DNA from 2 places in the Mucilaginibacter sp. PAMB04274 genome. Region 1 is predicted to be linked to the other one. Evidence: riboswitches for the same ligand, from Rfam matches in the RefSeq annotation. Region 1 holds a riboswitch; the other holds the start of a gene.
What was found. Region 1 has a riboswitch for thiamine pyrophosphate ahead of ABDD95_RS01090 (TonB-dependent receptor). Riboswitches for the same ligand answer to the same signal wherever they lie in the genome.
Positions count from the first base shown of each region.

Region 2: linked by a shared signal. The riboswitch ahead of ABDD95_RS17650 (class I SAM-dependent methyltransferase) and the one ahead of ABDD95_RS01090 (TonB-dependent receptor) in region 1 are both predicted to bind thiamine pyrophosphate.

Region 1 is NZ_CP155081.2:236,190-244,059, reverse strand. It holds gene ABDD95_RS01100 (pyruvate dehydrogenase complex E1 component subunit beta) at 1-864, shown strand, start outside; gene ABDD95_RS01095 (acyltransferase) at 913-2,079, opposite strand; TPP riboswitch at 2,238-2,434, shown strand; gene ABDD95_RS01090 (TonB-dependent receptor) at 2,499-5,024, shown strand; gene pnuC (nicotinamide riboside transporter PnuC) at 5,104-5,721, shown strand; gene ABDD95_RS01080 (acyl-CoA dehydrogenase) at 5,723-6,832, shown strand; gene ABDD95_RS01075 (FAD-dependent monooxygenase) at 6,910-7,870, opposite strand, start outside.
Region 2 is NZ_CP155081.2:4,196,804-4,204,673, reverse strand. It holds gene ABDD95_RS17680 (RagB/SusD family nutrient uptake outer membrane protein) at 1-721, shown strand, start outside; gene ABDD95_RS17675 (RNA-binding protein) at 767-1,129, opposite strand; gene ABDD95_RS17670 (serine hydrolase) at 1,933-3,198, opposite strand; gene ABDD95_RS17665 (Trm112 family protein) at 3,696-3,962, opposite strand; gene ABDD95_RS17660 (thiamine phosphate synthase) at 3,965-4,615, opposite strand; gene ABDD95_RS17655 (AIR synthase family protein) at 4,612-5,664, opposite strand; gene ABDD95_RS17650 (class I SAM-dependent methyltransferase) at 5,677-6,396, opposite strand; TPP riboswitch at 6,514-6,617, opposite strand; gene ABDD95_RS17645 (DEAD/DEAH box helicase) at 6,849-7,870, opposite strand, start outside.

The DNA.
Region 1 (7,870 bases):
AGCCAGGGTATGCTTGATGAATTTGGTGCTAAACGCATTATTGATACGCCTATCTCTGAGTTGGGTTTTGCCGGTATAGCTATTGGTTCGGCTATGAATGGCTTACGCCCTATAGTTGAATTCATGACGTTCAACTTCTCTTTGGTAGCTATTGACCAGATCATCAATGGTGCAGCTAAAATGATGAGCATGAGCGGCGGCCAGTTCTCGGTGCCAATCGTGTTCCGCGGCCCAACTGGTAACGCTGGTATGTTAAGCTCACAGCACAGCCAGTGTTTTGAAAACTGGTATGCTAACTGCCCGGGCTTAAAAGTGGTAGTACCGTCTAACCCGGCTGATGCCAAAGGTTTATTAAAATCGGCTATTATTGATCCAGATCCGGTTATCTTTATGGAATCGGAACTAATGTACGGTGATAAAGGCCCTGTTCCAGAAGAAACTTATTACACCCCGATAGGCAAAGCTGCCGTAACTAAAGAAGGTACTGATGTAACTTTGGTAGGTTTTGGCAAAATCATGAAAGTGGTTTACGCTGCTGCTGCCGAGTTGGAAAAAGAAGGAATCAGTGCTGAGGTAATAGACTTGCGTACAGTACGCCCTATCGATTACCCTACTATTATTGAATCGGTTAAAAAAACTAACCGTTTAGTATTGGTTGAAGAAAGCTGGCCATTAGGTTCAATAGCTACTGAGATTGCGTTTAAAGTACAAAAAGATGCCTTTGATTATCTTGATGCACCTATCCTACGCATTATGGGTGGCGACGTGCCCCTGCCATACGCACCAACACTTATCCAGGAATACCTGCCAAATCCTGAGCGCGTAATTAAAGCGGTAAAAGAGGTTATGTACGTAACTAAGTAACCCTTTATAAATTTGATATAAGAAAGCCCCGCAAATGCGGGGCTTTTTTTATGCTCCTTGTATCGCTATTTCCCGAATATTGGAAACTTCCATGTGCATGTCCTTCTTGCTTGTACCGCTACTTAAACGATTGAACCTGCTTTTTAGCTTTAGAAACCGTTGTTCGTACAAATGGTAAGAGCATACAGCTGTAATGGTTAAGAAAAACAAGTTTAAAGCAACCGAATTGCTAAACGGAAATGCGTTACCCCATGGCTGTTGCTTTGTAAATATTTGCTGCCATATATAAAGGCTGAATGATAGGGTGCCGATATACTTAATGCCTTTTAGATTCAGCAACCTGTTAATTCTACTATTGTTATCTGCAATGGTAGTTACCAGCACCAAAGCAATACACACTGCCGTTAAGCTGATAGGCAATAGCAACTTAACACGGAAAAAAATCCAGCTAAGCACAATTAATGCTATTTGTGTTGCTTCAATAAATTTAAATTTAAACGTAAAGTACTGCGGATATTTTGCTACAGCTACCGATAATAAACTTCCAATCAATATGGTGCTTATCCCGTGGCCCAGCAAGTGATAAACGACGTACAGCGGCGCACTTAACCAAACCGATTCCGGATGCCAGTGAAAGTAAACATACACAATGGCGGGTGTCATCCCAATAACAACCAAGCCTCTTATAATATATAACTTCAAACTCCTGTTTAAAATGAAAGGGAACATCAAATAAAATTGCTCTTCTACACTGAGGCTCCAGTAATGGCCTGCAGGAGTAAAGCTTGAATGATCACCAAAATTTTCTACAAAAAAGAAAGGCCTTAAAAAATCGGCAGCTGCCAGGTGCATGTTAAAAGCCCGATTAAGAAATATTAAAACCAGTATAAATAAATACGCTACGGGTAATATTCTTAAAAACCTGCGTATATAAAACCTTCGGAGTGATACTTTGCCATGCACTGCCTTTTCTTTCAGCAATAGCGTGGTAATTAGGAACCCGCTTATGATGAAAAATACGTTTACGCCATACAACCCTATACTATATTTTTCAAACACAGGGTAAGGTAAATGACTTAATATCACTAATATGATTGATATAGCCCTTAAGCCATCAAGCGATGGGATATAGCGCTGATTTAAGATTGAGGGCAAGCTTTGCACCTCAGAGAATAGATATTTTAATTTACCAGACGGAATATTTTGCTGTATCAAGTTATGGCGATATTTATAATACTTAGCTAATATCAATTCCTCATAAATGTTTTAATAAGTTGATATACCGTTTCGATATACAATCACCAACCTTTTCATATTCTTAAAAAATCAATAACAAACAAGCAATATTCAAAACCAAAGTCTATATTTGCTTCATAATTCTTAAGGGGTGCCTTGCTTTGAGCAATCAAAACTGAAAGACAGGCTGAGATCATACCCATGGAGATAGTTGTGTGGTATAGGTTCCGAATTGTAAGTGTAGCAATGCTTCAATGTTTAAACCTTCAACTTCCAACTCACTCCTGCACCTGATCCGGATAATGCCGGCGTAGGGAGAGGTAAAATAGTTAAGTGTACTGTACGCAATTTACACCCTTAGCGGGCAGATGGTTTAACGCAATTTATTTATTAAAAACTTGAAAAATTTCTTTTCGGCACTTATTGCCCTGCTGTTGCCGTTTGTGGCTGCGGCCCAATTCTCTGTATCCGGAAAAATTACGGATGAGCGTACCGGCCAGCCTTTACCCGGCGCTACACTTGTACTACAAAGCTTGCAAAATGCACCTAATACGGTAAGCCAAACGGGCGGCGAGTACCGGTTTACCAACTTAAAAGCCGGCAGTTACGTACTTAAGGTAAATTATGTAGGTTACCAACAAGCCAGTAAATCATTTAACGTTAATCGTAACACGGTAATTGATGTAAGCCTTAGCACCAGCACCTTTACGGCCGAAGAGGTAACCGTAAGTGCAACACGCGCATCGGCTAAATCGCCAACAGCGTTTACCAATTTGCGCAAGCAGGATATCGAAAAAAACAACCTCGGTCAGGATTTGCCTTACCTGCTTAACCAAACGCCATCGGTAGTTACTACCTCTGATGCCGGTGCAGGCGTGGGCTATACCGGTATCCGTGTACGCGGATCGGACGGTACGCGCATCAACGTAACCGTAAACGGCATTCCACTTAATGATGCCGAAAGCCAGGGCAGTTTTTTTATAAATTTACCTGACTTTGCCTCATCAGTTGATAACATACAGATACAGCGAGGCGTTGGCACTTCAACCAACGGTGCCAGTGCATTTGGTGCCAGTTTAAATATCCAAACCACCACCCGCCGCGATAGCGCTTATGCCGAAATCAACACCTCGGCAGGTTCTTATGGTACAGTAAAAAACACGGTGATGGTAGGCTCGGGCTTATTGAATGGGCACTTTAGCCTGGATGGCCGCCTTTCACGCATTGCATCAGATGGCTATATTGACATGGCTTCGTCTAACCTGCGCTCCTTTTATTTAAGCGGTGCATGGTATGGCAAAAACAGCACATTACGTGCTAATGTATTTGCTGGCCGCGAGCGTACTTACCAGGCTTGGTACGGTGTGCCCGATTATGTAATTGGCGACAATACTATACCTGATAACCGCCGTTTCAATGAATTGGGGATTATGCCCAACGGCGACCGTTACCCTAACCAAACAGACAATTACCAACAAAACCACTATCAATTATTATACGATAAGCAGTTGAATAGTAAACTGTCTTTTAGTGGTGCGCTCCATTATACTAAAGGCGCCGGTTATTACGAAGAGTTTAAAGAAGATGCAGATGTGAAGGACTATGGTTTAACACCTGTTGTGATTGGTGCTACACAAACTAACCCCGGCACTACACTGAGATACACTGACCTGGCACGACGCTTATGGCTGGATAACGACTTTTACGGATTAACTTATTCTTTGAAATACCATCCGCAAAACAATACCAACTTAATTTTAGGAGGCGCTTATAATGAATATAAAGGTGCACACTTTGGTAATATTATTTACACAAAACAGAGTGCCGGCATTATACCTAACTACGAGTATTACCGGGACGATGCCAAGAAAACTGACTTTAATATCTTTGCGCGTGGTGAATTTAATATAGGTAAATTCTTATTGTATGGCGATATGCAATACCGCCGTATTTATTATTCGTTCCTGGGCTTTGATCGCAACCTGAATAACGTGCAGCAAAACGCCACCATGAACTTTTATAACCCCAAGGTTGGCGTTACTTATAATATTAATGACCGCAGCAATATATACGCTTCACTGGCTGTAGGCAATCACGAGCCAAACCGCGATGACTTTACCAACTCCACACCGCAAAGCCGCCCTAAATCTGAAAACCTTAAGGATTTTGAAGCAGGATACCGTACACGCGGCTCAAATTACAATGTAGGTATAAACGGTTTTTATATGCTGTATAAAAATCAGCTCATATTAACCGGCGCCTTAAATGACGTGGGTGCAGCTATACGTAGTAACATTGCAGATAGCTACCGCGCAGGTGTTGAGTTGGATGGCAGGGTTGCTATTCTACCTCAGCTAAGCTGGGCCGCTAATTTAACTTTAAGCACAAATAAAGTAAAAAATTACGTACGTGTATTAGATGGTCTTTATGAAGATTATACACCTACAAAGCTGTCTGTTACTCAAAATTTTGATAAAACAGACCTTGCTTTTTCGCCTTCTGTTATTGCTGGCAGCGAGATCAGCTTTTCGCCTGTAAAAGGTGGTAGTATTGCTTTATTGAGTAAGTATGTAAGTCGCCAATATTTGGACAACACTTCAAACATTAATCCACCAGGATACCCCCTTACAGATGATGCTCTGAGCAACCCTTATGCACGTAACCGCTATTTGAACGGTTATTTTGTAAACGATGTGCGACTAAACTATAATTTCAATATTAAAGGCATTAAGAATATAGGAGTTACACTGTTGGTAAATAACGTGTTCAGCACCAAATATGAATCCAATGGAGCAACCTATCCAAATCTGATAGGTGCTGGTCCGGTAAACGGAACCTTACAAGGCTTTAACTTAGTGAACGGAAATTATTTTTATCCTCAAGCCCCTATTAACTTTTTGGCAGCTGTTAATTTAAAGTTTTAACACTATCCCTTTTTTGTAGGGGATAAAATACATACAACAAGATAAAATAAGCCTTCTATAGAAATTTTGAATAAGCCAAATGCAAAACTGGATTGACCTTTTCACCACCCAAATGCAGCAAACCACCTTATTAGAGTGGTTTGCTGTACTACTGGGGGTTGCCGAAGTGTTACTTGCCCGCAAGAACAGTGTATGGCTTTATCCTGCGGGTATAGGCGGCTCTGCCATTACCATATCCTTACTACTCAAAGTAGGCCTATATGCGGAATCGGCCTTGGGCGCCTATTACGTAATTATGAGTATTTATGGGTGGTATGTATGGGTGCGGCGTTCAAATGAACCGCCAGTGCAGGTTGCCTGGGCAACACGCCAGGAATGGGTAATTACCCTGATTATAGCGTTTGCAGGGTGGGGCATAATTTACTTGCTGCTGCACCATTATACATCTTCAACCGTACCTGTTTGGGATGCCTGGGTATCTTCAACAGCATGGGCGGGCACTTGGTTACTGGCCCGCCGGCGCATTGAGAACTGGGTGGTGCTCAATGTATCTAATTTATTTGCCGTACCCCTCCTGTTTCATAAAAACTTGGCCCTCTTTGCTGCTCTAACAATCTTTTTATTTGTGATAGCCATATTCGGCTTTTTCGACTGGCGTAAAATATATAACCAACACCGAGCTACCGCTACTGCCTGATATGAACACCGAACCCCATCCGTCTTTATTACTGCAACCCCACTGGGTAAAGGCAATTCGGCAATATGCCTTTGCGGCCGAAGAGGCTGGTATGCTGCAACCCGAACAACTGGACATAGTTTACCAACAACAATGGTTTAAGCTTTTAGTGCCAAAAGCATACGGCGGCCTGGAGTTACCATTGCCTGAGCTGATACGGCTTGAGGAGGCTCTTAGCTGGGCTGATGGCAGTTTGGGCTGGGTAGTTACCCTATGTGCAGGAGCAGGATGGTTTGGCGGCTTCATAAATCCCGAAGCTGCGTCTGAAATTTTTGCTGATCCGAAAGTTTGCCTGGCCGGCAGTGGTGCTTCAACAGGCACAGCTACAAAAACAGCTGACGGTTATTTGCTTAATGGGCATTGGAAATACGCGAGCGGGGTTAAGCATGCTACGCATTTTACGGCCAATTGCCTTATTCAGGATGAGAATGGCAATAGTGTATTGAACGAAGACGGCGACCAGCTGGTATTGCCTTTTGTGATAGACAGCAATACAGCCACACAGGTTGCCGCCTGGAAATACATAGGCATGATGGGCACAGGAAGCCACGCCTTTACTATGCAGAACGCTTATGCTCCGGCAAACCGCTGCTTTAAGATTGATGCCGTTGCAGCGGTAATTGACACATCGTTATACCGCTATCCCTTTATGCAGTTGGCCGAGGCCACGCTGGCCGCCAATATTGCGGGTGTGGCTATGCACTTTGTGGACTTGTGCGGTTCCATATTTGAGCGAAAGATTGAGGAGTCGCGCCGCATGAGCGATGAGAACCGGGTAACGCTAATGAAAACCCTGCACAATATTAAAGAAAACCTGCAAGGCATACGTAACCAGTTTTATGAGGCCGTTGATGCCTCATGGCAAGCCGGCTTAAATAACCATTTAACATCCGAATACTTAAAGCCGGTAAGCACCACAAGCCGCTTATTAGCCCGCATAGCCCGCGAGGGTGTAGATGAGTTGTATCCTTTTTGCGGCTTGCAAGCTGCTTCGCCCGATACGGAAATAAACCAGGTATGGCGTGACCTGCATACGGCCAGCCAGCATGCGCTATTAACATTTATGGAGTAGTATTGCCATTTACGATGGCTTAGGGCAGATTACAGTGCTTTACCTTGGATGAACTAATGTGCTAAAGTTCAAAAATGCTAAAAGCCTTGCAAATTTCTTTTACGGATGGCTTCTTCCGTTTCAGGAACAAGAGACTCTAACCCAACTCTTACCGCCTCGGCCTGAACTTCTTCTATAAATGGACGGAAGCTTTTGTTGTACTCCTGAAATGCAGATTCGAAATCTCCTTTGTGCTTTTGAAAGGCCTCAGCTAATGCTGCAGCTCCATCTATAGCTAACGATCCTCCCATTCCTGCAGCTGGTGAAGCGCAATAGCCTGCATCGCCTACCAGGGCTACCCTGCCTTTTGTCCACGATGGCATTTTTATTTGACAGAGTTTATCAAAGTAAAATGTTCTTGATTGCTTTACTTCTTCCAATAATTCTGCGGTCCTCCAGCCAGCTCCTGCAAAGTGTTCCAAAATAATGTGCCGCTGTTGCTCTTCGTTACGATAATCATAAGGAATCTCTTTTTCTGAACGGAAACAAAGAATAATATCGGTCTTGCTGTTATAAGCATTCAGCATTACTGCTTTGTTAGGCACGTTGTATATTTGTGCGGTATTTTGTTTGATGAGCAGTTTATTAACGATAGTGATAGAAAAATACTGCCCCAAGAAATGCATGTATTCACTTTCGGGGCCGAACCAGATGTTTCTTACAGCAGAATGAATGCCATCGCAGCCAAACAGCAAATCAAACTGGCTTTGCAAACCATCTTTGAACGTAACGTGTATTTCGTCTCCGGTTTCACTCAGCCCGGTGATACGGTTGTTGAAAATAAAGTCAACTTCATCTTTCACCGCATCAAATATCATGTTTAGTAATTCATCCCGTTCTATCTCAAAGTCATCGTCTGGCAGTGGCTCCCCCTCTTGCCTGAGCAACATGGCACCTTCCGTAACATCGTCTGCATTTTTAAACTCCCATGTTTCCAAGTTTAACCGGTTGGCTTTTATCCGGTCAAAAAGGCCCATGCGTTTCACAATGTCAACGGTA
Region 2 (7,870 bases), 1.6 Mb from region 1:
TCGTACAGCTGACGCCAGATATGATGGTACCTTTTTTAAGGCTTGGATATCTAATACGCCACTTACCAATGAGGCAAATGCAGCAAACAATACCCGTGGTATAACCTACAGTATGGTACCCGGTGTAGATACGGCCATTTATATGCCCGATTTTGAAGTAACAGGTGCACCTCAGTTCATTGGTACCCGTCCGTTTAAGGGCATTGTGATTCCGCCAAGTTTGTGGAACGCTAACTATTTTCCTTCGGTAAGGAAATTTATGGATCCGAGCCGTGCTCCGGCTAACTTTAATGATCCATCTTCACGTCCGGTTGTGATATACCGTTTTGCTGATGTGTACATGACAGCTGCCGAAGCAGCCTTTAAATTAAATAATTTAGGTAATGCTGCAGCAATGCTTAACGTGATCAGGCAACGTGCCGCCTTCCGTAAAACAAATACAGCTACCGAAAATGCTGCCGCTGTCACAGCTATGACTATTACGGCCGCTAACGTTACACTTGATTTTATATTAGACGAACGGACCCGCGAGTTTTATGCAGAAACACAAAGGTGGCTTGACCTTGTACGTACCAAATCATTAGTTAGACGCGTGCAAGCCTGGAACCCCGAAGCGGCTCCTTACATCAAAGATTTCCATGTGCTAAGACCCATACCTCAATCTACTCAGATTGACCGGGTTGTTGAAGGTGCTAAAATGCCTCAAAACGCTGGTTATTAATGATAAATAAGAAAGGCCTGTCGGTTAAGACAGGCCTTTCTTATTTTAAGCCCTTGGCCGCCTAGGCCTTTTTTCTTGTTCTTCGAATGGTTTTCGACCAGGTTTGTTATTGCCTGATGAACCAAAGGTTGGCGGACGGCTAAACCTGGGCTTTGGGGCCACTGGTTTGTCCTCGCTAATTTTAACAGTTAATTCTCTGTCGCCCATTCTTTCGCCATCCAGTGCAATAACCGTATTTTCTGCATCGTCAAGGCTTTCCATTTCTATAAAGGCATATCCTTTGCATTTACGGGTCTGTTTATCCCTAACAATTTTTATGGTGGCAATATCACCATGGGGCGCTATGAGTTTGGCAAGATCCATTTCTGAGATCTCTAACGGAAAACCGCTTATAAAAAGTTTTGTCATTTCTGATAAGGCTGGTAAACAATCCTAAAGTTAAATAAAATGTACACCGATTAGCATGAGTAAACAATTAGTTACATCGGTAAACCTGCAACGTCTGTTGCCTGGGTAGCTTGCTAGTTATAAACGTTGGAAAGTTCAAGTTATTCTGCAACTAATAAACAGCTTTATGTAAAACAATAACCTGAAGAATAGTTTTAATTATGTTACACTACTTAAATTGAAAACGCCTCGATGTTAGCATTTTGATACATTTCGAAAAAAATATGCATCATGCGTAGAGGGAGGATTCTCTTATAGCACTTAAAGGAAATTTGATATTATAAGGTACGTCTACAAACTAAAATAGTTTTGGTTGTAACCTGGCATTTATAGGACCGATACTTAGATGGTTTAGAAAATTGAAAGTTTTTAAGAAAACTATAAGTACCCTAACGATGCGAACTTTTATCGATCATAAAAAGGACTTATCCGTGATTTTTGGAGATATAGCAATGGAGGCCTAGTATTTGAACAATAAACGCATAGCGAGCCCATTACGGGTACCCGTGAGTTGTGCAAGGATTATTCTCAGCATGAATAGTTGGAGTTCATTTTAAAGGAATTGCTTCCGAGCATCCAGTATGCAACTGGAGGCGTTAGAACTCATTATGATTTGGTTTACGGCTATTAAGTGATATCTCCGTCAGGCGTTCATTTTGCCCCGTACATGCTCTTGAAAATTATTTCACAGTATTCGTCGTATGGAAACAATGATAGCAACGGTTAAGATTGATAATGTTGGTTCTGTTGCAATTCTTTATAGTTTAATTAGTCTTAGGCGCCTCATTAGCACTGCCGTTTTGGTAAAGTATAACTTTCGTCACATTACCACTTTTGTCTTTAATAAATTCTAATTGGGCATCTACTACCTTCATGAAAAACTTACTTGCAGTTTCTGGAAACAGTCCTATTATTTCCTGGCCGGTTAAGCGAACGTATAACTGTTTGTTTTCGGTAAAAATAGTCAAAACCGCCCCCGGGGCAAGGGTGTAATTGCCACAATAACTCTGTAGCGTGAAATCCTCTAATGCTATATTTTTTTCTGTCTTGGAGCGGTATAATCCTTTAAAGCCATAAACCTTGGCTACGCTGTTAATAATTTCAGGAATCAACCTTGTATTAACCGAATTAGTCATTACCACTACGCCATTACCATTGGTCAAGCTCCCAAAGTACTGACTATAAAAACCATAGGTTAACCCATCGTGTTCAAAGTACTTTTCGCCATCAAAGTTATCAATAAAAACGCCCAATGCCGCCCTTTGGTCTAGGTAAGGCGTTAACATTAATTTAGCAAAGTGTGAATTTAAATAAGTACCCGGTTTGCCTTTATAAGCTTCTTGAATCGCTATAATGTATTTTGCCAAATCCGTTGGCGTTGTCCACAATCCAGCCGCAGCTTTTTCAGGGTAAAGATGAAACTTGCCTTCGATCTGCTTCCCGTTATCATAATAACCCGTAGCGACAACATGAGTTCCTTTTTTATTTGGGACAGCAAACGTACTGTTTACCATATTTAAACGCTTCAACACCTCGTTTTGCATATATCGATCATAGGTCTGGTGAGTAACATCTTCAACTATCAATTGTGAGATAGTGGTTCCTCCACCAGAATATTCGTGCCTTTTGCCAGGCGCAAAAATCGAATGTATAGCTGTTGAATTTGCGGGTTTTACGCCTCGGATTACCTGCAAAATAGATGGAATAGCGTCATTTTCGCTGTAACCGACAAATCCTGGGACGTTCAACTCCGCCGTATGACTTAACAGGTTAGCGAGCGTTATACTATGCCCTTGCGACAGTGAATCATACGGGAATTTCCATGAGATTAGGTATTTATTAATATCGGTGTTTAGGTCAACACTTCCCGTTTGAACCAGCTTTAGAATGCCAATGGCATTTATAGACTTGCTAATTGAACCCGCTTGAAAAAGCGTCTGGTTGGTCACCGGTGATTTTGCAGCGGCATTGGCTAAGCCATAGCCTTTCGCCCATTCGAGTTTATAATTATTAATTACTGCAATGCTCACTCCCTTAACGTTATAATGCGCCATCCGTTGCCAGATCGTCCACCCCTGAGTGTCTTTTGATCTGACAGGGCCAACTAAGCTTCTTTCAACTAAATTTATTCGCTGCTTAATTGCCTTCGTTTGAGCACTGGCGGTTAAGCCCGCAAATGCTGTTAAAAGTATAGTTAGTGATAAAAGGTTCCTCATTTGATTTGTTTAGATTGACATGAACGCCGGTGCTCGCATAAGCAATACGACATTAAACATATAACAATCTAGTGAAGAGCTTGAGGCGTTTAACATCATTTAACATATTATTTGCTATTTGAAACATTTACAGGAAAACAGCAGAAAAAAATGCAAAGGGTGTACAAGTTGCAGCAACAAAAAGCAAACGAAGCTAGCAGAACTTAAAACCGCCCAACCTTAACAGGCAATGAAGCTGAAGTTTCACTAAAAGCGACTTTCACAAATGAGAGGTCTTAACATGGCAAACGATAACTAAACCTTGGAAAATCTCAGGCTCCGTTAGGCAATAGTTTGATATCGTTTATGCCATACTCTAATTTCCAGCGTTCTATTACTGGTTGTTCGAGTTGAATCTGCCGGTATTCATCCGGTGCCATAATGGGCACGCCGTATACGATCGGATATCGGCGTTGGCAGTGCAAGCAGCTCAATATGCCTTCCACAATGTTTTCGTTAAGGCCTTTAGCCAATACCTGTAATTTCAAATCCTGCTTATCGAAAGGGCAGCAAAGCTTTTCTATGGTTTTCAGTTGCATAATTATTGGTTGTTAATGCCCAGGGCATCTTTATAGATTTGTACTTGCTGTTGGGGTTCATCAGCGCTCAAAATTCCTGATATAACGGCTACCCCATCAAAAGGCGTTTCTTTCTTTAATGTTACCAGATTGGATGGTGTTATTCCGCCCGAAACAAAAATAGGTATGGTAGTAATAGAGCGTGCCTGCCTAACGGTGGCTGGCATTACAATATCACAGGTGCCTGCCGATGGCGAAGGGAACATGGCGCAGAACGAGACATAGTCCAGTTGTTGTTCGTTTGCCCATCTTACGGTGTCCAGGTCATCAGAACAGGTTATACCAGCCATGAATGGTCGCCCGACAGATGCTAGGATCGAATTGTAATTCGCAGGTATCGTATCAAAATGTACACCATCAATAAAGGAAGTCGTCATCAGTAGTTGCCAGTCTTCATTAATAAACAACGGTACATCGTAGGGCCTGCAAAGCGCTGCAATAGCTTCTATCAGCTTAAACTTGTCAGTCCCTTCGGTCCAATTATTCCATATTTGCAGGGCACTTAAGCCACCGTGTAGCGCCGCTTCCAACTTTTGTAGCAATAGGCTTTCAGGCATAGCCGGGTCCAGTACTAGGTATACGCCACCGGTAATCTTAAACTCTTTCTTCATCATTTCCATCCGTTTTTATAGGCTGAAAAGAAAGCATTCCAATAGGGGTCTGTGCTATAGTAAGGCATTTCCTCTTCTATACCGTTCTTCACCAATTTGCAGCCATGCTCTTTGGACGTAAACTCACCAACTATAGTTGCCTTGATATGATGCTGGGCCAAGCGTTTCAATACGTTTTCGGCATGATCGTTCTTGGTAGCTATGATCATGGATCCGGCACCTATGCAATAACGAACATCTACATTAAACAGGTCACAAATTTGTTTTTGAGTTTGACCAATTGGCAGCAGTTTATCATGTACAGTAACGCCATTGCCTGATGCTATGGCCATTTCGTATATCGCGCCCAAAACACCACCTTCTGTCACGTCGTGCATGGCAGTCACGTCCTGGTAGTGGTACTCGGTACCCGCAGCAACCAGGGCATCAGGCAGGGAAGAGGTTTGGTAGAACATCTCGCAGCCTTGATCATAAGCTTCCTTGCCGAGTTTGCTTTTTACCGTCTCGGGAAAACACATGGCCAGGAGTGCAGATGAGGAAACGGCGCATTCTTTAGTTACAATGATTACATCGCCTGCTTTGGCTTTGCTGCTGAGCAAAACCTGATCTGTGGGCGCTGTTAGCAGCATAGTGCCACCACCCGCAATAGTAGAGTTTTGCCCTTCAATGCTGCCTGTATGGCCGCCGGTAATGGCAACACCTATACGCTTACAATACTCATGTATGAAATTCCAATAGGTAGTAAAATCCTGTTCAGTTAAATACGGTGGAAGGTTTAGTACCATTTGTGCATACATGGGTGCAAAACCGGTGGTAGCCATGTCATTTGCCATCAGGTGTACCGATAGCCAGGCAGATTCTTGCAACCCCAGAGATGGTATAAGCGATAAGGGATCACTGGTGAGCGCTAAGCCTAACCCGGCACCCATATGAATGAGCGATACATCTACGCCAAAAGCTGGCCCGCTGATTACTTCACTTCGTAAGTGTCCGCAGTGCGGCAGTATGATCTGCTCAAAACCGCCACCTGATATTTTTCCGGATAAAGACATGGAAACTAAGGCTTAATCCAAAAATTTAACATACAGGCCAAAAAAGTCACCCACGGGCACACTCCATTGCTGCACCGGGAACCACTCTGGTAAGCCGGTACAAGTCCACTCCAAACTGTACTGTCGGCCTTTCAATGCCTCACTGATCTTTTCAATCAGCATAGCAGGTGTATAAAATGTAGCAGTAACATAAAAGGGATTTTTGCCAAACAGCTGTTGAATACGCCTGCGCAATACCTTGGGCGAATTGCGATTCATCATACCAAATGCAATGCCTTGCCTGCCTACGCGTGCGGCCTCACGTATAACCTGTACCGGGTCTCGGTAGTACTCAAAGGTGGTGATGAAGGCTACAGCATCGAAGGTATTATCTTTAAATGGCATAAAGTGCGAATCGGCATTAACCAGATCACCTTCAAAAAGGTGCACAGCCTGGCCTAACATGAAGGGGGAAATATCGCCACCGGTGGCTTCAATGCCTATTTCGTGCCACCAGCGAGTAAATCGAGTGGTACCGCAGCCAAACTCAAGCAGCTCTTTTACGCGCGGGTCCTTACCCAGCAATTGGGCCATCACCTTCTTTTGCCATACTTCGGCTCTTTTGTAGCGGCCTTCGTACCATTGTTCATAAGTGTCGGTGTGCTCGCGGTTAAAAAACCACTCTTTGCGCCCCTGCCAGTTTGTGAGGCTTTGGGTCATCAGGCCAAAGCTGTTGTTTTTCTCCAGTTCCATTTATTCAAAAGGTATAAAATGTAAAAAAGCCTTGCTTCCGGAGGCGCGCACAATAGCGGCAACAGAAACAAGGCTTTAATCTTATAGAATAAACGGCACTGTGGTGCCGAAAAGATTAGTAACTAGCCTGTGCATCCCTACGCCGGTATTATCCGTATCAGGTTTCTCGGGTATTATCTCAGCCTTTTATCTTTTGGTAAAAAGCACCCCGTGCAAGTATGTTAACAAACATAGCTAATTATTTCAAGGTTCCCCACTTTTCTTCATACTTTATCTGAAATGACCTAAGCGCCAAAAGAAAAGACTGCAATATTTGATTTGCAGTCTTTTTGCTTTAAAATCGACTGGGCAAGAAAAAGGTGGAAGACCTTATGTTTCCACCTCGTTTGATATTTGGATATAAGATTATGAGAATAGACCATGCTCCATGGAGGCCTACCGACTATCAGCCGTTAATGCTTTTTATCTTTATTCATTTTCGCTTTTACACCAGCTCTGTAATTGTAGGTTTTAGCATTGCTGGCTTTCTTTTCGTGAAATGCGGCTCCGGGAGCATCATCATCTGCTTTTGCTTTGGCAGCTTTCTTTTCGGCAACATCAGCCAATGTGCGTTCCTTTTCAACAATCAAATTTTCCGGTAATTCTCCTAAGGGAATTTTTTGGCCAGTGGCTTGTTCAACTTTTTTGACTAAGCTTAGTTCAATATCCGTAGCGAATGTGATAGCCATGGTTTCATTTTCATCATCTGGCGAATCTTTGATCATCCGGCCTATATAGGTTTCTTTTTCAGTCGGCAGTTCAAAATGAATCAGGAACGGGATCTCCTCCAGGTCCAGTTTCTGTTCTCCATCGTTAACCACAATCAGCACCCGGGTAGCGGCATTTTTAAACTCATGCAGCGATGTAAAGCCATCCATCTCAAAAAACCACGGGTTTAATAAAGCCGCTGTGCATCTCCGGTCGCGCAAGCTCTTGTAAAGTTTTTCTGCCGTTGGGCGGGTGTTTACAAACAGTACCACTTTGGTGAACAGGTCTTCATCCTGCATAAACAGGTTCAATAGATTCACTTTCGTGCCAAAGTTAGGCAGCAGGTATAATAGCTGCGAATGCATATCATACTGCGGCTCTCCTATTTCTTCAACCTCAACAGTGGCCGGTTGCCTCATGAAAGGCGTTATCATTTTGTTTAAGCGCTCATGTAGTACTTCAGTAAAAACGAGGTGCTGGCATTTAGGGATGCTATCAGCCAGTTCGGTAACGGGTAATTGCAAACCTTGCTTAACCATCAGTTCCGCATCATCAATAACCAGCAGTTCTATTTTATTGACATCCAAACCTAATTTAAGGTAAATGGCACGCGCTCTGTCGGGTGTTGCAACCACAATATCTGCACCATCGGTCAGGGCATTCATTTGGGCTTCCATGCCAGGAGCGGCAAATAGAGGAACTATAGAAAGCATTTTATTTTTGTTGA